3 regions of the Aminobacter sp. P4_H6_2 genome follow, and region 1 is predicted to be linked to each of the others. Evidence: predicted binding sites of a transcription regulator. Region 1 holds the regulator's gene; each other region holds the start of a gene.
The links. The regulator PhoB, encoded in region 1, activates phosphate uptake and scavenging genes when phosphate is short. The targets are predictions, from matches to a motif close to TGTCATNNANCTGTCAT.
Positions count from the first base shown of each region.

Region 2: AC1DUU_RS19860 (UDP-2,3-diacylglucosamine diphosphatase) is a predicted target of PhoB. The motif match lies at 1,677-1,693, and genes of this name have one in related genera.
Region 3: olsB (l-ornithine N(alpha)-acyltransferase) is a predicted target of PhoB. The motif match lies at 2,768-2,784, and genes of this name have one in related genera.

Region 1 covers NZ_JBFUKO010000079.1:137-10,785, forward strand. The annotation lists gene AC1DUU_RS09020 (ATP-binding cassette domain-containing protein) at 1-762, opposite strand, end outside; gene AC1DUU_RS09025 (sugar ABC transporter permease) at 784-2,136, opposite strand; gene xylF (D-xylose ABC transporter substrate-binding protein) at 2,276-3,316, opposite strand; gene AC1DUU_RS09035 (ROK family protein) at 3,564-4,805, shown strand; gene AC1DUU_RS09040 (ferric reductase-like transmembrane domain-containing protein) at 4,819-5,544, opposite strand; gene AC1DUU_RS09045 (hypothetical protein) at 5,541-6,017, opposite strand; gene AC1DUU_RS09050 (L,D-transpeptidase) at 6,104-6,913, opposite strand; gene AC1DUU_RS09055 (hypothetical protein) at 6,910-7,083, opposite strand; gene AC1DUU_RS09060 (hypothetical protein) at 7,512-7,709, shown strand; gene phoB (phosphate regulon transcriptional regulator PhoB) at 7,847-8,536, opposite strand; gene phoU (phosphate signaling complex protein PhoU) at 8,559-9,266, opposite strand; gene pstB (phosphate ABC transporter ATP-binding protein PstB) at 9,308-10,129, opposite strand; gene pstA (phosphate ABC transporter permease PstA) at 10,154-10,649, opposite strand, start outside.
Region 2 covers NZ_JBFUKO010000304.1:397-5,615, reverse strand. The annotation lists partial or broken gene AC1DUU_RS19870 (phosphate acyltransferase) at 1-669, opposite strand, end outside; gene AC1DUU_RS19865 (SDR family oxidoreductase) at 839-1,618, opposite strand; gene AC1DUU_RS19860 (UDP-2,3-diacylglucosamine diphosphatase) at 1,738-2,556, shown strand; gene AC1DUU_RS19855 (MFS transporter) at 2,864-4,087, shown strand; gene dgcA (N-acetyl-D-Glu racemase DgcA) at 4,049-5,032, opposite strand; partial or broken gene AC1DUU_RS19845 (STAS domain-containing protein) at 5,110-5,219, shown strand, end outside.
Region 3 covers NZ_JBFUKO010000035.1:15,960-20,561, reverse strand. The annotation lists partial or broken gene AC1DUU_RS05145 (SH3 domain-containing protein) at 1-305, shown strand, start outside; gene AC1DUU_RS05140 (PAS domain-containing hybrid sensor histidine kinase/response regulator) at 396-2,687, shown strand; gene olsB (l-ornithine N(alpha)-acyltransferase) at 2,887-3,717, shown strand; gene AC1DUU_RS05130 (MmcQ/YjbR family DNA-binding protein) at 3,722-4,075, shown strand; gene AC1DUU_RS05125 (alkyl sulfatase dimerization domain-containing protein) at 4,168-4,602, shown strand, end outside.

The DNA of each region.
Region 1 (10,649 bases):
TCCTGGGACAGCTCCGGGCGGGCATTTGCCAAGAATGATCATGCCGAGCACCTCGTCCTTGGTCACGTCCTGGGTGCGCGCCGTGCCCACCACCTGGCCGTTCTTCATCACGCAGACGCGGTCGGCGAGGTCGAAGACATCATGGATGTCATGGCTGATCAGGAAGATGCCAATGCCGTCGGCCTTGAGCTGCTTGACCAGTTCGCCGACCTGCGCCGTCTCCTGGGGCCCAAGGGCCGCCGTCGGTTCATCCATGATCAGGATGCGCGCGTTGAACAAGATGGCGCGCGCGATCGCGACCGACTGGCGCTGCCCACCCGACAGCTTGCTGACCGGCTCCTTGAAGCGCTGGAAGCGCGGGTTGAGCCGGCCCATCACCTTGCGCGCCTCGGCCTCCATGGCGACGTCGTCCAACGTGCCATAGGCGGTCATGATCTCGCGCCCGAGGAACAAATTGGCGGCGGCATCGACATTGTCGGCCAAAGCCAGCGTCTGGTAGATCGTCTCGATGCCGTACTTCTTGGCATCGCGCGGGTTGCCGATCTGCGCCTCGGAGCCATTGACGAAGATCGTGCCGCTATCGCGCTTGTAGGCGCCAGACAGGATCTTGATCAGCGTCGACTTGCCAGCACCATTGTGGCCGAGCAGTGCCACCACTTCGCCGGGATAAAGATCGACCGAGGCATCGTCGACGGCGCGGATGCCGCCGAAGGCGATGGAGATGTTCTTGAGGTCGACGAGCGGGATACGGGTCTGTTCCATGATCTTGTCTCCCGAATTTCGTTAGACGCGCTTGCGGTAGAGCGTGTCGAGCCAGACGGCCACGACCAGCACCAAGCCGACGACGATGTTCTGCAGCGGCGTGTCGATGTTGAGCAGCACCATGCCCGACTGGAGCGACTGCATCAGGAGAGCGCCCAGCATGGCACCCGCAACCGTGCCGGCCCCACCGGCGAGCGAGGTGCCGCCGATGACCGCTGCAGCGATGACAAGAAGCTCGTCCAGGGTGCCGAGCGAGTTGGTTGCCGAGTTCAGGCGGGCACTGGAGACTGCCGCGCTGATCGCCGCCAGCACGCCCATGATCATGAACACCTTCATGGTGATCCAGCGCGTGTTGATGCCGGCAAGGCTTGCTGCTTCGGGGTTGCCGCCGATGGCGAAGACATAGCGGCCGAAGCGTGTGCGGTTGGTGACAAAGGTCATGACGATGCCCACGGCCACCGCGATCAGGACGGGAATGGCAATGCCATGGGCGATGAACAGCCCGCCTTCGGGGATGGTGATGCCGTTGGCCTCGGCGTAGCGACGCACGATGCCGATCGGCCAGGGGTAGGAATTGGCGATCCAGATCGCACCAAGGATGACCCCGCAGGTGACAGCGCCGAGAAATGCCTCGGCCCAGACCGGCCGCAGCGGGAACTTGAAGCGCTTGCGTTGCTGGCGGCCACGCAGCAGCAGGAACACCACGGCCAGGCATGCGACAAGGCCGACGATCCAGCTCCACGTGGCTCCTATGGCGCCTTGCGGACCACCGCCCATGAGCTGGAAGGTCGCATCGAGCGGCGCGATCGTCTGGCCTGACGTGACCCACCAGGCTGCTCCGCGCCAGATCAGCAATCCGCCCAGCGTCACGATGAAGGCGGGAACCTCCATGTAGGCGATGACGAAACCTTGCAGCGCGCCGATCATCAAGCCGAGTGCGATGCCTATGGCGAGCGCCAGTGCCCAGATCCAAGGATTGCCGAGCTCCAGGCCTACGGCCTTGATCAGGAAATGCACCTGGGCGAAGCCCATCACCATGCCGATCAGGCCTTCGGCCGAGCCGACGGACAGGTCGATGTTGCGCATGACGATGACCAGCACCATGCCGGTCGCCATGATCGCCACGGCGGACGCCTGCACCGATAGGTTCCACAGGTTGCGGGCGGTCATGAAGGTGCGGCTATCGAAATCGAACGGGTTGACGCCGAGGCGCAGGCTCGAAATCACCTGCAGTCCGACCCAGATCAGCAGCAGCGCGCCGACCATGCCGAGCATTCGCGTATCGATCTCGGTCGCCTTGAGAAAACGCCCGATTGGGCTGAGCTCGGTCGTTCGCGCTCGGTCAGCCGGCGCGTTGGAAGTCGTATCTGCCATTGTTACCTCCCAACCGGATGGCCGTCTTCGCGGCAGCCGGTGTGCGCATGATAGGAGCAATCCACCATGTCATGAAGCGGGCGCTTTTGAAAAACGCCGCGGACAAGCCGCGGCGTTTCCCGATCGGATCGAACCGGTCTTAGTTGCAGGCAGCAACTGAACCGGCAGCCACACCCTGGCAGACCACGTCCTTGCCAACCCAGCCGGCGTCGATGACGAGGTTGAGGTTGTCCTTGGTGATCGGAACCGGGGTCAGGAAGACAGAGTTCAGCTCCAGGCCGCCCGGCGTCTTGAACTTGGCGACGTTGGCGATCTCTTCCATCTTCTTGCCATCGGCGAGCTGCGAGGCGATTTCAGCCGCGTTCTTGCCGAGTTCGCGCGCGTCCTTCCAGACAGAAACCGTCTGCGTGCCAAGCGCGATGCGGTTCAGCGCGGCATGGTCGCCGTCCTGGCCCGATACCGGCACCGAGCCGGCAAGGCCCTGCGCCTGAAGTGCTGCGATCGCACCGCCTGCAGTGCCATCGTTGGAAGCCACGACCGCGTCGATCTTGTTGTCGTTGGCGGTCAGGAACTGCTCCATGTTCTTCTGAGCGTTGGCGGGCAGCCAGCCGTCAGTATAGGCCTCGCCGACATTCTTGATCTTGCCGGCGTCGACGGCTTCCTTGAGCACTTCCATCTGCCCAGCAAACAGGAAGTCGGCGTTCGGATCAGCACCCGAGCCCTTGATGAAGACATAGTTGCCTTCAGGCTTGGCGGCAAACACGCCCTTGGCCTGCATGCGACCGACTTCCTTGTTGTCGAAGGTCAGGTAGAAGGCGTCCTTGTTTTCGATCAGACGGTCATAGCCGACGACCGGAATGCCTTCCGCAACCGCCTTGTCGACAGCCGGCCCGATAGCCGATGCGTCCTGCGCCAGGATGATCAAGGCGTTGGCGCCCTGCGAGATCAGGCTTTCGACGTCGGTGAGTTGCTTTGCGGGCGACGACTGTGCGTCAGCCGAGATGTACTTGTCACCAGCGGCCTCGATGGCGGCCTTCATCGCAGCTTCGTCGGTCTTCCAGCGTTCTTCCTGGAAGTTCGACCACGACACGCCGATGACCTTGTCCTTTGCCGAAGCCACTGCCGAAAGCGACAGAGTCATGGCAACACCCGCCAGGATGGCGGTGGTAAACTTTTTCATGATTTCCTCCCTGCGCCCAATGGGCGCGCCTACTTCGCGATAGCCCTTGGAGAAGCTCTTTTTTTCGAGCCTCGAAAAAATACTGACTCAACGGCCAGCCGCTGTCAACATGGTTTCGCAAGGCCTCTCTAATTTTTTCGGAGCTCGAAATAAATAAAGACTTTTGGCTTCGGCTCTGTCACAATTAGTTGGCGCTAGGGACTGCCGCATAAGAAGGGCAGCGCTTCGCCGGGAGGAAGACGAGCACATGTCGGTCGGCATACGTCACGACGATCTGAGGCGACGCAACCGCGCCATGGTCATATCAGCGGTTCGTCGCGCCAGCCAGCCTTCGCGCACCGAAATTGCCGCCACGACCGGCCTCAGCCACTCCACAATATCGACGATATCCTCCGACCTCATCGCCGAAGGCATCCTCGCCGAAGCCAAGGGCAATGAACAAGTAGCCATGAAGCGCGGCCGGCCGCAGGTCGCCCTTGCCGTCGACCCAAAGGCAGCGTCAATCGTCGCTGTCGTGCTTTCCCTCAACAGCCTGTCGGCCGCCATCATCGACTATGCCGGCAACACCATCGTCGAAGATAGCCGCCGTCTCGTCACCCAGCGCATGCCGGAGCACGCCCTGATCGACGAATGCGTCACCATGATCCGGGGCCTGATGGATCGCATCGAAACAACCTACGGCCCGGTGCTGCGCATCGCGCTCGCGGTCCAGGGCATCACCGATTCGGGCTCGCGCAAGCTGCTATGGTCGCCGATCACGCCGCATGACGACATTCCCTTCGCCGACCGGCTCGAACAGGAGTTCGGCGTGCCGGTGACGGTCGAAAACGACTGCAACATGATCGCCGAGGCTTTGCGCTGGCGCGACCCGGTCCGCTACCGCGACGACTTCATCGCCATCCTGCTTTCACACGGCATCGGCATGGGACTGGTGCTGAAGGGCGAGCTGTTCACCGGCACGCATTCGTCAGGGGGCGAATTCGGCCACATGATCCACCGCCCCGATGGCGCGCTCTGCCGCTGTGGCCGGCGCGGCTGCGTCGAAGCCTATGCCGGCAACTACGCCATATGGCGCAATGCCCGTTTGGGCGACGAGAATGCCGAGCCGCTCGCCGATCTCTCCGACGAGGACATCACGGCCCTCGCCGACGCCGCCCGCGACCATGACGGCCCCGAGCGCGAAGCGTTCCGCAAGGCCGGTGAGGCCATCGGCTTCGGCCTGGGTTCGATGTTCGCGCTGATCGATCCCGCACCACTCGCCTTTGTCGGCGTGGGTGCCACCGCCTTCGACCTGATGGAGCCGCATGTCCGCGCGGCCATCGCCAAGACGGCAGGTGGGCTGCATTCCAAGGCGATCTCCTTCGACACCGAGCCGAACGAAGTCCCGCTCATCCGCCTGGGCTGCCTAATGCGCGCCCTGCTGTACGTCGATCAGGAGATCTTCGCCGCCGGCACGGCCCCTCGCCTTGCCGGGGCCGATTTCGCCTAACCGTCGAAGGCCATCACCGGGCACTTTTCCTCTTCTTGCTCCAAGTCGAAAGGAAGGACGCGGCGCGCAGCACCAGCACCGATAGCACCGCCGCCACGAACGGCCATTGCAGAGGGTTCGGCGCGGGCGGCGGGCGATGGAAGCTCAGGAAGTGCATGAACAGGAAATAGGCCGTGTGCAGCACAACAAGCCCCCACAGCACCGTCGCGCCGTTCTGCAGGAACTTCCAGACCGAGGAACCGAGCAGCTGGATCGACCGATCGTTCGAGGTGGCCATGAGCGCGAGCGCATAGGTCAGCGCGCCAATGCCGATCACGTTGGCAAGCCCGAAGCCATGCTGGAACATCACATACTCGCCCGTCTGCGGGATGATTTCGAAGCCGAACAGCCGCGCAAAATCCCACTCGACCCAGCCGCTGAGTATGATGGCCGTGTGCACGGCCGCCAAAAGCGTCGCATGGATACCGGTCTCGCGCCGATAGGCCACTATCCGCAGCAAGAGCGGCCATAGACGCGAGCCGGGTCCGATCGACATGGTGATCACCAGCATCGCCAGCGATGCGTCCGCGAATGCGCGGTTCCACCTGTGCATCGGGCTCCACTGGGCGTGCACGAGGGCGAACGCGTAGACCAGCGCCGCCGAAAGGCCGATGACCGCGAAATGGCGCAGCAGCATCCGGCGCCAGGCAAGTGGAACGAGCCGGTCGGCGTGTGCGCGCGCCGCGGGGATACCGGTCACTTCGGATACTCCATTTGCGTGGCGTCTGCATTGTCTGCGCGGCAAGCTCGCATTTCGTGCCATGAAGCGACAGCGAGAAGCACAATTCCCAGCGCCGCAATCAATGGCCGGATCGGGTCGAACCAGGTCATCAGCAATTCGCCCCCGAACAGGAGCATGAGGAGCTTGTTGCACGTCGGGCATGCGATGCCGATGAAGTCCGCGACGCCGCCGGCACCCGCGCGGCGGGCCGAACAGAAGGGGCGCCGCACGGCGACGTACAGCCCCGAAAGCGCCGACAGGACCGCCAGGGCGGGCAGTTCCCAGCTCCCAACGGGGGTCATCCGAATGAAGAGCGGATTGTCCCAGAGCGCCGAAACGGTGCCCAGCGCTGCGAAGCTCAGGATAGCCACGGCCACCCCCTTGAGAACGTCGCGGCCATGCCAGCCGGCAGCGGTTCCGCGCAGACCGGAAAGTGTGTGTTCACCCTGCATCGCTTATTCCTCCAACGGAACCATGACGGTTGGCCGGGCGGCGCTTCGCAAACCGCCCGGCGAGAACCTGCTGCGCGACCGTTACATCAGCCGGCGGCTTGCCGAGCACTGTCGCTGGCGACCTCGTGCGAATGGGGTTGGGTCGGATCGCCCAGCACGAGGATGGGAGACTGGCTCGGCACCCGTTCATACAGGTCTATGATGTCCTGGTTCATGAGGCGAACGCCGCCGCTCGAAACCGCCTTTCCGACGGTCCAGTATTCGGGCGTTCCGTGAACGCGATAAAGCGTGTCGACCTTGCCCTGGAAGACGTAGAGCGCCCGCGATCCCAGCGGATTTGTAAGGCCTGGCGGCATGCCGCCCCTGTCGGCGCTCCACTGGGCGAGATCTGGCTGACGCGCGATCATCTCGTTTGGAGGCGTCCATTTCGGCCATTCCTGCTTCCAACCGATACGGCCCCTTCCCGCCCAGGTAAAACCGGCCCGGCCAAGTCCAACCCCGTAGCGCATGGCCTTCCCGCCTGGCTGGACGAGGTAGAGGTAGAAGTTGTCCGTGTCGACGACGAGCGTTCCGACCGGTTCTTCGGTGGCATAGTCGACCTGCTGCCGATAGAAACGGCTCGGTACCTTGGTCAGGTCGATTGCGGCGATTGGGAACCGCTCGTTCGGAAGCGGGCCGTACATCGCAAGGGCATTGCTGTCGACGACCGGCGGCGCCTTTTTGACCGGTGCGTTTGCGGCCGGCACGGCCGCTTGTTGGGTGCTGACGCAGCCGGACACCGCAAGCGTTCCCAGCGCGGCTACGCCGCTGAGAAAATGCCGGCGGCTCAGTGCCGAGCCGTCTCCGGGCAAGGGCGCGGAGTCCGCGGCGTTCGTTTCGAAAGTGCCCGTAGTCATTTGCAGTCTCCTGGAACCATTTCCTGTACTTCGAGCGACACGCAGTCATGGAAGTTGATGACGCTGTCGTTGTTCATGCGAATGTGGCCGTTCGGCACCGATCCGCCGGCCGGTGACGGCTCATGCGTGCGGGCACGCGTCATGTCGCGGTTGCCGCGAGAAAAGCGCATTGGCGCCGAGCGGGCTGGCGTGCGAGCCGGACGGTGGCAGCCAAAGGCCGAACGGTCGGAAATCAGGCAGCGATCGGAGGCCGAAGGAGCGATGCGATCACCAAGCGACGCGGCATGGGATCTGGAAGCAGCTTCAAAAGCGCTGCGCGGGTCGGTGCGGGAAGCTCGACGCGGGCCTGCCAGGCAGGGCAGTCGCCCAGGCAGTGTGTGCTGGCGAAGCGGTCGTCAGAGGACTCACCGACACAGCGCTCCGGGGATGGCAAACACCCATCGGATCCGGCTGTAACTTCAGCCTGCAAGGTTACGCCCGGCAGCTCGCCAATGTTCATGCCTACGGCCGCTGCCCGATCGAGGGGCAGTCCGTAGAGGATGGTGATCAGCACCAGAACAATTACCGAGACAAAGTTGCGCACGGAGCGCCAACTAGCATGAAAACAGACAATTTTTGGTATCACCGAGATCACGAAAGTGTCATCGTCGGAACTTTAACTGCCATTCTTGAAGAAGTTGTCCATCAAAAGAATGGATGTGACGGAGCTCTTGCAGAACAACACTCCAATCACCAGAAGGTTGTTTACATCAGACCGACGCCAAAGCTTCGCGGCGCAGGCGATCTTCATGATTGAGCGCCACCACGCAGACCGGGCGGTCAGCAGTGCGTAGAGCTCGGCGTCGATGGCGGCACGCTGCCGATTGGCCTGATCTGCTGCTGGCCGCAGCCACTGGTGCGCTCGCCGCTTGCGGCAAGAACGGAACAGCGGCGCTAATCCTCGCGGATGGCGTAGCCGGCGCCGCGGATGGTGCGGATCACGTCGGGCATGCGGCCGGTATTGACTGCCTTACGCAAGCGCCCGACATGGACGTCGACGGTACGTTCGTCGATGTAGATCGTCTCGCCCCAGACATTGTCGAGCAACTGGCTGCGCGAAAACACCCGGCCGGGATGCCGCATCATGAACTCCAGCAGCCGGAATTCGGTTGGCCCGAGCTTGATCTCGCTCTTCTTGCGGTAGACCCGGTGCGACTCGCGGTCGAGCATGATGTCGCCGACCTTGAGGATCGAAGACAGCACTTCGGGCTTGGCCCGGCGCAGCAACGCCTTGACCCGTGCCATGAACTCGGGCGTCGAGAACGGCTTGACCAGATAGTCGTCGGCACCAGTCGACAGCCCGCGCACGCGGTCGCTCTCTTCGCCACGCGCCGTCAGCATGATGATCGGCAGCCGTTCGGTGTCGGGCCGCATCCGAAGCCTGCGGCACAGCTCGATGCCGGAGAGTGCCGGCACCATCCAGTCGAGCACCAAAAGGTCGGGCACGTTTTCCTGAAGCCGTATTTCGGCCTCGTCGCCACGCGTGACGACCTCGACCTGGTAGCCTTCGGACTCGAGGTTGTAGCGAAGCAGCACGCCCAGCGGCTCTTCGTCCTCGACGACCATGATCTTGGGGGCGATCATCGGCAGTCCTTCATGTTGGAGTTCAGGTGGCCGAAACCGGCGATGTGGTTTCTTCAACCTTCGGCCGGTGGAGCGGCAGCTGCGTGCCGGTCACCACGAAATACGCGTTCTCGGCGATATTGGTGACATGGTCGCCAATGCGCTCCAGGTTCTTGGCGCAGAACAGCAGATGCGTGCAGGCAGTGATGTTGCGCGGATCTTCCATCATGTAGGTCAGGAGCTCGCGGAACACCGCGTTGTACTGGATGTCGATCTTCTGGTCGTCGGCGCGCAGGTTCTTCAGGCCCTCGGCCTGGCGCGCGACATAGAGATCAACGACGCCCCGCACCTGGTCGAGCACCAGCTGTGCCATGGCATCGATCGAATGCGAAAGATTGCGTGGCGTCGGCGACTGGCCGACAGCGCCGACACGCTTGGCGATGTTCTTGGCGAGGTCGCCGATGCGTTCGAGATCCCCCGCCATACGGATGGCGCCAACCACGGCACGCAGGTCCTGTGCCATCGGCTGGCGCTTGGCGATCAGCGTGATGGCGCTGTTGTCGAGTTCGCGCTGCTTGGCGTCCATGATCGTGTCGTCGGCGACAACGCTTTGCGCCAGCGCCTGGTCGGACGACAACAGCGCGCGGATGGCACCGGCAACCATCGAGCCGCCGAGATCGCCCATGTCACGGATGAGCTGGTCGACATGCTGGAGTTCTTCGTCGAAGGACCGGACTGTATGTTCGCCCATGATTTATTCCTCGTCTCGTATACGGCGGCGAAAACGTCCACTCAGCCGAAGCGGCCGGTGATGTAGTCCTGCGTCCGCTTGTCGTCGGGGTTGGTGAACATCTTGTCGGTAGCGCCTTCCTCGACGAGATAGCCGAGGTGGAACATCGCGGTGCGCTGCGACACGCGTGCCGCCTGCTGCATCGAGTGCGTCACGATCACGATCGTGTAGTTCTCGCGCAGCTCGTCGATCAGCTCCTCCACCTTCGCGGTAGCGATCGGATCGAGTGCCGAGCACGGCTCGTCCATCAGGATCACTTCGGGCGACACCGCAATGGCGCGCGCGATGCACAAGCGCTGCTGCTGGCCGCCCGACAGGCCGGTGCCCGGCTCGTTGAGACGGTCCTTGGCCTCGTTCCACAGAGCCGCCTTCTGCAGGCTCTTCTCGACGATCACGTCGAGCTCGGCCTTGTTCTTGGCCAGGCCATGGATGCGCGGGCCGTAAGCGACGTTTTCGTAGATCGACTTGGGGAACGGGTTCGGCTTCTGGAACACCATGCCGACACGCGCGCGCAGTTCGACCACGTCGATCTTGGGATCGTAGATATCCTCGTTGTCGAGCGTGATCTTGCCGCCGACACGCGCTGCGTCGATCGTGTCGTTCATGCGGTTGAGGCAACGCAGGAAGGTCGACTTGCCACAGCCCGAAGGGCCGATCAGCGCCGTCACCTGGTTCTGGCGGACGTCGAGATTGACCCCGAACAGCGCCTGCTTGTCGCCATAGTGCACAGTGACCTGGTCGCCGCGCATCTTGATGATTTCGTTGGGTCTGTTCATCTCGGCATTTACCGCGTCTTCGAGTTTTTTCTCGGTCATGATGTTCATAGCAGGATACTCCTTGTCCATGCCCTACCAGCGGCGCTCGAAGCGGCGGCGCAGGACGATAGCGACGATGTTCATGGCCATGAGGAAGATCAGAAGGATGATGATGGCGCCCGACATGCGCTCGACAAAGGCGCGTTCGGCCTCGTTCGCCCACATGTAAATCTGCACCGGCAAGGCCGTCGCCGGATCGAATGGCGTCGTGGGATAGTCGGCGACGAAGGCGACCATGCCAATCAGCAGAAGCGGCGCCGTCTCGCCGAGCGCGCGGGCCAGCCCAATGATCGTGCCGGTCAGGATGCCGGGGGCTGCCAGCGGCAGGATGTGATGGAACACCATCTGCATCTTCGAAGCACCAAGGCCAAGGGCCGCCGAACGGATCGACGGCGGCACGGCGGCGAGTGCCGCACGCGTCGCGATGATGATCGTCGGCAGCGTCATCAGCGTCAGCACCAGGCCGCCGACGAAGGATGCCGATCGTGGCAGGCCAAGGAAATTGATGAACACCGCAAGACCGAGCAGC
Region 2 (5,219 bases), on a different contig from region 1:
CTCGACCTTGGCGCCAAGCGATACCAGGAGGTTGAGGCAGGCAAGCGCCGCCGCACCCGCGCCGGACGTCACGATCTTGATATCCTCGATGTTCTTGCCGGCAAGCTCCAGGCCGTTCAGCACCGCGGCCGCGACAATGATCGCGGTGCCGTGCTGGTCGTCATGGAAGACCGGGATGCTCATCTTGGCCTTGAGCTGCTCTTCGACGTCGAAGCACTCAGGCGCCTTGATGTCTTCGAGGTTGATGCCGCCGAAGGTCGGCTCCAGTGCCGAGATGGTGTTGACCATCTGGTCGATCTCGGGCGCGTCGATCTCGATGTCGAAGACGTCGATGCCGGCGAACTTCTTGAACAGGACGGCCTTGCCTTCCATCACCGGCTTGGATGCCAGCGGGCCGATATTGCCGAGACCGAGCACGGCGGTGCCGTTGGAGATCACAGCAACGAGATTGGCACGGCCGGTATAGTCGGCGGCGGTTTCGGGATCGTCCTTGATGGCGAGGCAGGGCGCGGCGACGCCGGGCGAATAGGCAAGCGCCAGGTCGCGCTGGTTGCCGAGCGGCTTGGTCGCCTGGATTTCGAGCTTACCGGGAACCGGGTACTTGTGGAAAAAGAGCGCGGCCTGATCGAGATCGGAGAGCGCTTCCTTCTTCTTGTCGTCCCCGGCCATTTTTCGCTCCTTACAGATTCCGCTTCAAAGGCCGTTATTAGCACGACCCTGGCATTTTTCGAGGTGTCAACGGCTAGATGGCAGTTGAATCACTTTCAATTGTTGGAATGGCAATCATTCCAACCGCTTGACGTAATTTGCTGAGATGTCGTTTCAGCTTTGGTGGTGCTCAGAACGAGCTGACATAGAGCCCGCCGTCGACCGGAATGTTCTGGCCGGTCATGTATCCGGCATGAACCGAGCACAGGAAGGCGCAGATCTGGCCGAATTCCTCCGGCGTGCCAAGCCGGCCAGCCGGAATTTCAGCGCTCAATCTAGCGCGTCTCGCCGCCCCTTGCGCCGGGTCTTCGATGCTGCCCGGCTCATGCGGTCCGCGCAGGCGGTCGGTGTCGAGCTTGCCCGGCAGCATGTTGTTGATCGTCACGTTGCGGTCGGCGACAGTTCGCGCCACACCCGCCAGGAAGGCGGTGAGACCGGCGCGCGCCCCCGACGACAGGTCGAGGCCGGGGATTGGCGTGTAGACCGACAGCGATGTGATGTTGACGATGCGCCCGAAGCCGCGCTCGGCCATGCCGTCGATCACCGCTTTGACCAGCTCGATCGGGGTGACCATGTTGTTGGTCACGCCTTCGAGGATCTTGGCGCGGTCGAGTTGGCGGAAATCGCGGTAGGGCGGCCCGCCATTGTTGTTGACCAGGATGTCGGGAGACGGGCAGGCGGTGAACAGCGCCTTCTGCACCTCGGGATCGGACACGTCGCCGACGATTTCCGTCACCTTCACGCCGAATCGCTGGCGGATCTCCGTCGCCGTGCGGCTGAGCGCTGCGGCGTCGCGGCCATTGACGAAGAGCTCGCAGCCCGCTTCGGCGAGTGCGATCGCGCATCCCTTGCCGAGCCCACGGCTCGACGCGCACACGATGGCCTTCTTGCCCCGGATTCCGAGATCCATGATGTCTGTCTCCTGTCGGTGATGGCGCACCCTATGTCCAAGGGGCGGCTGCCGCAACCGTCATACGCCTGTTGCATGAATCTGGGCATAGCCAGCGCGACAGCAACGGGTCAAATGCCATGTCCGGCACCAGCACACGCAGATTCCGAGCGCTTTTCATCTCCGACGTCCATCTCGGTTCGAAGGCGGCGAAGGCCGAGTATCTGATCGACTTCCTGCGCCATCACGAAGCCGAAAGCATCTATCTCGTCGGCGACATCGTTGACGGCTGGCGTCTGCGCCGCGCATGGCATTGGCCGCAGGCGCACAACGATGTCGTGCAGAAACTGCTGCGCCAGGCCCGCAAGGGCACTGCGATCACCTATATCGCCGGCAATCACGACGAGTTCGCCCGCATGTTCCAGGGCGTGCATTTCGGTGGCATCGTCGTTGCCGACCGCGCCATCCATGAGGCCGCCGACGGAAAGCGCTTCCTGGTCATCCATGGCGATCAGTTCGATGCCGTGGTGCAGAACGCGCGCTGGCTCGCTTATCTCGGCGACTTTGCCTACGACGCGGCCATGGCGCTCAACCGCCTGGTGGCACGCTTCCGCCGCACCTTTGGCATGCCCTACTGGTCGTTCTCGGCCTGGGCCAAGGTCAAGGTCAAGAAGGCGGTCAACTTCATCGGCGCCTTCCAGGATGTGCTGACTGACGAGGCGCGGCGTTCGGAGGTCGACGGCGTCATCTGCGGCCACATTCACCACCCAGTGATCGAAAAATTTGGCGGCATCGACTACATCAACACCGGCGACTGGGTCGAAAACTGCACGGCGGTGGCCGAAAACTTCGACGGCACCTTCGTCATCCTGCGCTGGCCGCATGTCCTGGCCGGCAAGCTCGTCAACGAACCCTTCGTTCCCATGGTCGTCGACCAGCGGGTCGACAAGGCCGCCTGAGCGGACACTGGCCATGTGTGTTTCCAATTACGTCTCGCGCCACCGCCGAGAGGGCCCAGGTCACGCTGAAATCGATTCGCTTGGCGGAGCGCAGCCTGTGCATAAGCGGGCGCAACGTCTCGGCGCAGACGAACGTCCGGTGGTCGGGGTGATGGCGCATGGCAGACACAGCATCAGGCGCGTGGTCCAACCTTTGCTCTGTTCGACAGACCCGGCGGCTTTCGTGCGGCTGGCACCCATGGTAATGGGTCAGGCAAATCGGTGAGGCTTGTTTGGTTCGGGTCGCGCCCGGACCCGCATATCTGCCATGAAGCTTCCCCCACTCACGCCAGAACAGCAGATCAAGCCGCAGCGCTTCGAACTGCGTATCTCACTGCTTTTCGCGGCACTTTTCGTGCCGATGGGCGTGCACCTGCCATATTTCCCGCTGTGGCTCGAAGCCAAAGGGTTCGACCCCGAGCAGATCGCCATCGTTTTGTCGGCGCCTATGTTCCTGCGCGTCATCACCACGCCGCTGATCGCTGCTATGGCTGATCGCGCCAAGGATCGCGCCAACGTCTTCATCTTCCTCGCGGCGTCGGCTTTGCTGCTGTCACTCGGCTACTTCCTGGAGCCGACCTATCTCGTCGTGCTCGCGGTTTCGCTCGCACTTTCGGTGGTGTGGACGCCGCATTCGCCGATCGCCGATTCGCTGGCGCTCTCGGGTGTTCGCCGCTTCGGTTCGGATTATGCCGCGATGCGCATCTGGGGCTCGATCGCCTTTCTGGCCGGCAGTCTTGGCGCGGGTTTTGTCCTGTCGCTGACAGGGGCCGATGCCGTGCCGGCAATTATCTCCATCGGCCTGCTCGGCTGCTTCCTGATGTCGTTCATCACGCCGCGCCTCGGCCGGCCGAGACTTGCCTCGCCGCTGTCGGCGACCGACATGCAGCAGGCCGCGCCCAAGCTGTTCAACCGTTACTTCCTGCTAATGGCCGGCGGCACCGGCGTCATCATCGGCAGCCACGGCTTTCTCTACGGCTTCGTGTCGATCTACTGGAAATCGCTCGGCATCAACGAAACCGTCGTCGGCCTGCTCTGGAGCTGGGGCGTGGTCACCGAGATCGTGATGTTCATGTTCTTCACGCGCCTGTTCGGCTCCAAATCCACAGCCTCGGTACTGATTTTGGCCGGCATCGGCGCGATCGTGCGCTGGGTCGCCTATCCGTTGATCTGGCCGCTCGGGCTAGGTGTCCCTGGCTTCTTCGCCGTGCAGAGCCTGCATTCGGTATCGACAGCTCTGGTGCTGATCGGTGTGCAGAAGCTGATTGCCGAGTCGGTGCCTGAAGAGCGTACCGGAGCGGCCCAAGGCGTCGCCTATTTCGCCAATGGCATGTCGATGGCGATCGTGACGCTGCTTTCAGGCCCGCTCTACCAGCGGTTCGGCGTCGACGGGTTTTATTTCATGGCCGTCGTTGCTGCGTGCGCGATCGTGCTTGTGGTTCTGGCGTCCCGCTCAGCCCCAAAGCTCGGGCAGGGGCGGCGACACCGTTGAGCCCTCGTAGATAAGCCGCGGCGAGCGGTCGCGCGCCAGAAGCAGCGGGCCGTCGAGGTCGACGAATTCGGCGTCCTGGGCAAGCAGCACAGCAGGCGCCATGGCGAGCGACGTGCCGACCATGCAGCCGACCATCACCTTGAAGCCAAGGGCGCGCGCTTGATCGCGCAGTTCAAGCGCGGCCGTCAGCCCGCCCGATTTGTCGAGCTTGATGTTGACCGCATCGTAGAGGCCCTTGAGCTTGCCAAGATCGGCCGCGATGTGAACGCTCTCGTCAGCGCAGATCGGAATCGGACGCGCAATGCGGCCAAGGATCTGGTCAGCGCCGGCTGGCAGCGGCTGTTCGATGAGTGCGATGCCGAGTTCGGCTGCCGCGGCAAGGTTCGCGACGATATTGGCATCAGTCCAGCCTTCATTGGCGTCAAGGATGATGCGGCTGTTGGGGGCCGCTTCGGTGACGGCGCGGATGCGGGCGATGTCGTTGTCGCCACCGATCTTGACCTTGAGCAGCGGCCGCGACGCGTTGGCGCGTGCTTGTGCCGCCATCGCCTCCGGCTCGCCGAGCGATAGCGTGTAGGCGGTCTCAAGTGCACGAGGCGAGGCAAGCCCGAGCCGCGATACGACTGACAGGCCGCTTGTCTTCGCCTCCAGGTCCCACAGCGCGCAGTCGACGGCGTTGCGGGCAGCACCCGCCGACATCAGCGTCAGCAGATCGGCGCGGGAGGCGCCGTTCTCGATCTCGCGGCGCGCCTTTTCGATCTGCTCCCGCACGCTCTCCAAGGTCTCGCCATAGCGCTTGTAGGGCACACATTCGCCACGCCCGATTAAGTCTGATTCGGCTATCGTGCAGGTGAGGACTTCGGCTTCGGTCTTGGAACCACGCGAGATGGTGAACGTTCCGGCGATGGGAAAGCGCTCATCTACGACCGAAAGGACACGCGACATGAAAATCTGCTCCGTTCAACTGCTTGGCGTGGTTGCGAAAATCGACATGCCGCAGCCGACGCGTTAAGTAGTGTGCCATGTTCACCATCGGCAAACGGGAAGCAAGCGGCGGGGCAGCCGACGGCCGAGATCACCGACCGCAAGTTGCTGTGGCGGAACGCGAAGGCGTGCTTGCCTGCGTGTTCAC
Region 3 (4,602 bases), on a different contig from region 1:
TCATCGCCCAAGACCCTGACGAGACAGCACCGCTCGCGCTCGCAGAGACCAAGCCCGATCCGTCTGAAACCGCTGCCGTCGATGCGATGGAAGCCGAGGTCAAGCCCGCCAGCGAACCGAGCCAGGGCGGCCGCGAGGTCAAGATCAAGCGCTCGGTGAACATGCGCGCCACACCGCAAAAAGGTGGTCAGGTTTTGGGCGTCATCCCCGCCAAAACCTCTGTCGAACTGGTTTCGTGCACTCAATGGTGTGAAATCGTTTTCAACGGCAAGCGCGGCTACGTCTTCAAGAGCTACGTCCAGTAGCGACTGACGCGGCGGCCGGAATACGGCGACCGCTAAAATTCGATCAATCCGCCCAAATCTTCCCTAAGCTCTCAGTGCTAGGTTTCCGCCATGATGACGGAGTCCGGCACAGCGGAAGCAAATACGACGCAAGGCGTGGCCATGGCCGACGCCGACACGCTGTCGCGTCGCCGCATCATCACATCGCCGCAGCTCGAACCGCATTTGCCGAAGGAGCCGCCGCGCGGCCTGTACTTCGCCACCCTGATTGCCATCATGGTGCTTGCCGGTCTCGCCCACCTGACCGGGGCGCCCGCCTTCATCAGCATCGGCCTGTTTGCCGCCGCCTTCACCGGAATGGTGCTGCTGTCGCGCAGCCTCGGCGAGCGCGAGCGCGCCGCCGAAGCGATCACCGAAAGCGCTTCACGCAGTCGCGCCGAGATCGAGACTCTGGCCGACCGGATGTGGGAGCTGCAGGAAAGCGAAGAGCGCTTCCGCGGCCTCATCGACGCACTTGGCGACCTTGTCGTGCACCGCGATCGCGACGGCCGCATCGTCTATGCCAACAAGGTATTTGCCGGACTCATCGGCCAGGACCAGCGTGACCTCGCCGGCCGCACCTTGCAGGAACTCGGCGTCGATGTCGGCATCGTTCCAGACGCAGCCTTCGCCGATGGCGAATGCCTGAGCTCCACCGATGTCGGAATCCGTTCGAACGGCGTGGTGCGCTGGTTTTCCTGGACCGAGCTTTCGGTACGTGACAAGACCAGCGACGCCGTGTCGCATCGGGCGATCGCCCGCGACATCACCGCCCGCAAGCGCGCCGAAACCGCGCTCATCGGCGCACGCGAGCGCGCCGAATATGCGAGCCAGGCAAAATCGCGTTTCCTGGCCACTGTAAGCCACGAAATCCGCACGCCGATGAACGGCATCATGGGCATGGCAAAGCTCTTGCACGACACCGAGCTGTCGCCCGAGCAACGCACCTATGTCGGTGCGATCTCGACGTCGGCGAGCGCACTTTTGGCGCTGATCGAGGACCTGCTCGACTATTCGAAAATCGAGGCAGGACGCTTCGATCCCGAACCGCAGCCGATGTCGCCGCGCGAGATCGCTGACAATGTGGTCGAGCTTCTGGCCTCGCGCGCATTCGGCAAGGGCATCGGCCTAGGCTGCCATGTCGCGCTCAACGTGCCCCAAATGATATCCGCCGATCCGGGCCGCGTGCGCCAGGTGCTGCTCAACCTGATTGGAAACGCCATAAAATTCACCGATGCCGGTGGCATCATGCTTAGCGTCGAGCGCATCCGCGACGAGCATCCCGACAAGATCCGCTTCACCGTAGCCGATACCGGATCGGGCCTGCGCGCCGAGGACATGGAGCGCATCTTCGAAGAATTCGAACAAGRCGATGGCACATCGACCCGCTCGCATGGTGGTGCTGGCCTCGGGCTTGCCATCTCCAAGCGCCTCGTGACCTCGATGGGCGGCACGATATCGGCCAAGAGCATTTCGGGCGAAGGTTCGGAGTTCTCCTTCGATCTGCCCGCCTTCGGCGCCACCGAAGACGCACAAGCCAGCGTCGATATGCTTGCCGGCCGCCATGTGGTGATCCTGTCCAGGAACACCACGGAAGCCGAAGCGATCGCCGAGACCGTCCGCGCCCATGGCGGCAGCGCCGACATCGCTGTCACGCCCGAGCAGGCGCAAGGTTATGCCGCCGGCTGCAACGCCCTCCTCATCGATGCGGCAATGGAAGAAAATGACGGCCGCATGCTCCGGAACTTGCGCGAGAATGGTTTTGCCGCAAGCGAAGCGGTGACGCTGATCGCCCCGAACGACCGGGGCCTTCTGGGCGAATTGCGCGCCAGTGGCTACGCGACCTTCCTCGCCCGGCCGGTGCGCGGCGAGACCTTGCTGCGGGTGTTGCTGGCGAATCAGGGCGTCGTTGCGGGGCAAGCGCAGCCCTTAAACAACCGCACCGTCGCCAAGCCTGCGGCTAATTCACACCTGCTTGGCCTGTCGGTGCTGATCGCCGAGGACAACGACATCAATGCCATGCTCGCCCGCGCGGTGCTGCTCAAGGCAGGACACCGGGTCGATGTCGTCAACAACGGCAAGGCCGCCGTCGAGGCGGTGACGGGAGGAGCGCGCAAACGCCGCTACGACGTCGTGCTGATGGACCTGCATATGCCCGTAATGGACGGATTGGACGCGATTTCGGCCATTCGCAGGCACGAAGAGCAACATGGGCTTTCCGCCCTGCCGATCATGGTCTTGTCGGCCGACAGCCAGGAAAAGACCCGCCATGCGGTGCTCGCCCATGGTGCCAGCGGCTTTATCACCAAGCCGTTGGACCCGGACGTTCTGATAAATCTTGTCGAACAGCGCGCCGCTGCCTGACCAGTTCTGTCGATTTCCCTAGCCGGCTAGGCGCCGTTGCTTGCCCTCGCAGTCTTGCCCGCGCGGGTCGATCACGATACTGTCACAATCCTGTAGCACCGACACCGTATCCCCGCGCCAGGAGGGATGGCTCGAAGGAGAATCACCCGTGCATACAGCCTTGCCGGACAGTGACACTCAGAAAGCCAACGGCGCCAAGGTGACAGTGCCTTCCAAACCTTTACTCCCAGGAACGCCGCTCGGACGGATCGGTACATTGGAAGTTCGCCTCGCCCGAGACGAATCCGAGATCGCTGCCGCGCAGGAAGTTCGCTACCGCGTGTTCTTCGACGAACTCGGCGCCCGCAAGCAGGCGGCGCACTCGATCGAACGTCGCGACTCCGACCGCTTTGACGACGTTTGTGACCACCTGCTGGTCTTCGACACCTCGATCAACGGCCCCGAGCATCGCCGCATCGTCGGCACCTACCGGCTGCTGCGCCAGGAGCGCGCGACCGAGGCCGGCGGGTTTTATTCCGACGACGAATTCGAGCTGAACAAGCTCATCGCACGCCATCCCGGCCAGCGCTTTCTTGAGCTCGGCCGCTCCTGCGTGCTACCCGAATACCGCTCCAAGCGAACCATCGAAGCGCTGTGGCAAGGCATCTGGGCCTATCTCAACCGCTACGACATCGACGTCATGACCGGCTGCGCCTCGTTCCACGGCACGGTGCCGGCGGCACATGCCGAGGCGCTAACCTATCTTGCCCATCATTGCCGCACCAGCGCCGACTGGGATGTCCGCGCTGTCGCGTCGCGCTACTGCGCCATGGATCTGATGCCGATCGAAGCGATCAACGCCAAGGCGGCGATCGCCGCCATGCCGCCTCTGGTCAAGGGCTATCTGCGCGTCGGCGCCAAGATCGGCGACGGCTGCGTCATCGACCACGACTTCGGCACGACCGACGTCTTCATCGTCATGCCGGTCAAGGAAATCGGCGCCCGCTACATCAATTATTACGGCGGGGAAGCGCAGCGCTTCGCCGCTTAGAGAAGTGGCCGACGATCTCTCCAGCGCCTTCGACAAGCTATACGCAGCAGCCGAAGGCCTGCCCGAGGTCGTCGAAGGCACCTCCTACGGCACCCCGTCGCTTCAGCTCCGCAAGAAACTCCTCTGCCGCGTCAAGGATGCCGACACGGTCGTTGTCATGTGCCCGCTTGAAGAAAAAGAGATGCTGATGGAGGCCGATCCGCAGCTCTATTTCGAGACGGCCCATTACAAGGGCTGGCCGGCCATGCTGGTGCGCATTCACGAGATTCCGCTCGACCAGCTCCGGACCCGGCTCGAACGCGCTTGGCTAATGCGGGCACCGAAAAGCCTGGCGAAGGCGTGGGAAAGCAGGGCCTAGACGCCTCTGTTCGGCATGAATTTCGGTACGCAGCAGCCATTCGCACCCGACTCAGGGCATGAGAGGTGCTGTGCAGACCAAAGGAGGCAAATGTGATTGCGAAAGACGAACTCTTCGAGCGCCTCTGGAATGGTGAAGCTGCGATGGACGAGTGGAGTGCGGCTGTGTCGGGCGGTTCCGCGAGGCAGATCGCGGACAATGCGATCGCCATCCACACCGGCTACCTCTTTGGAAACACAACCGCATGTCGCACCGCCGATGGCTTGGTGCTGGTCGATAGCGGCAGTCGCGAAACCGCCAGCCAGACGCTCGCCATATTGCGCAAATGGGACGATGCCCCGGTTCATACCGTCATCTACACGCATGGGCATATCGACCACACCTGGGGCGCGCGGCTCCTGGACCAGGAGGCAGATGCGAAAGGGACATCGCGCCCACGCATCATCGCGCACCGCAATGTGCTGGAGCGCTTCAAGCGCTACGATGCGACTCATGACCTGAACAGCATTGTGATGGGCCGCCAATTC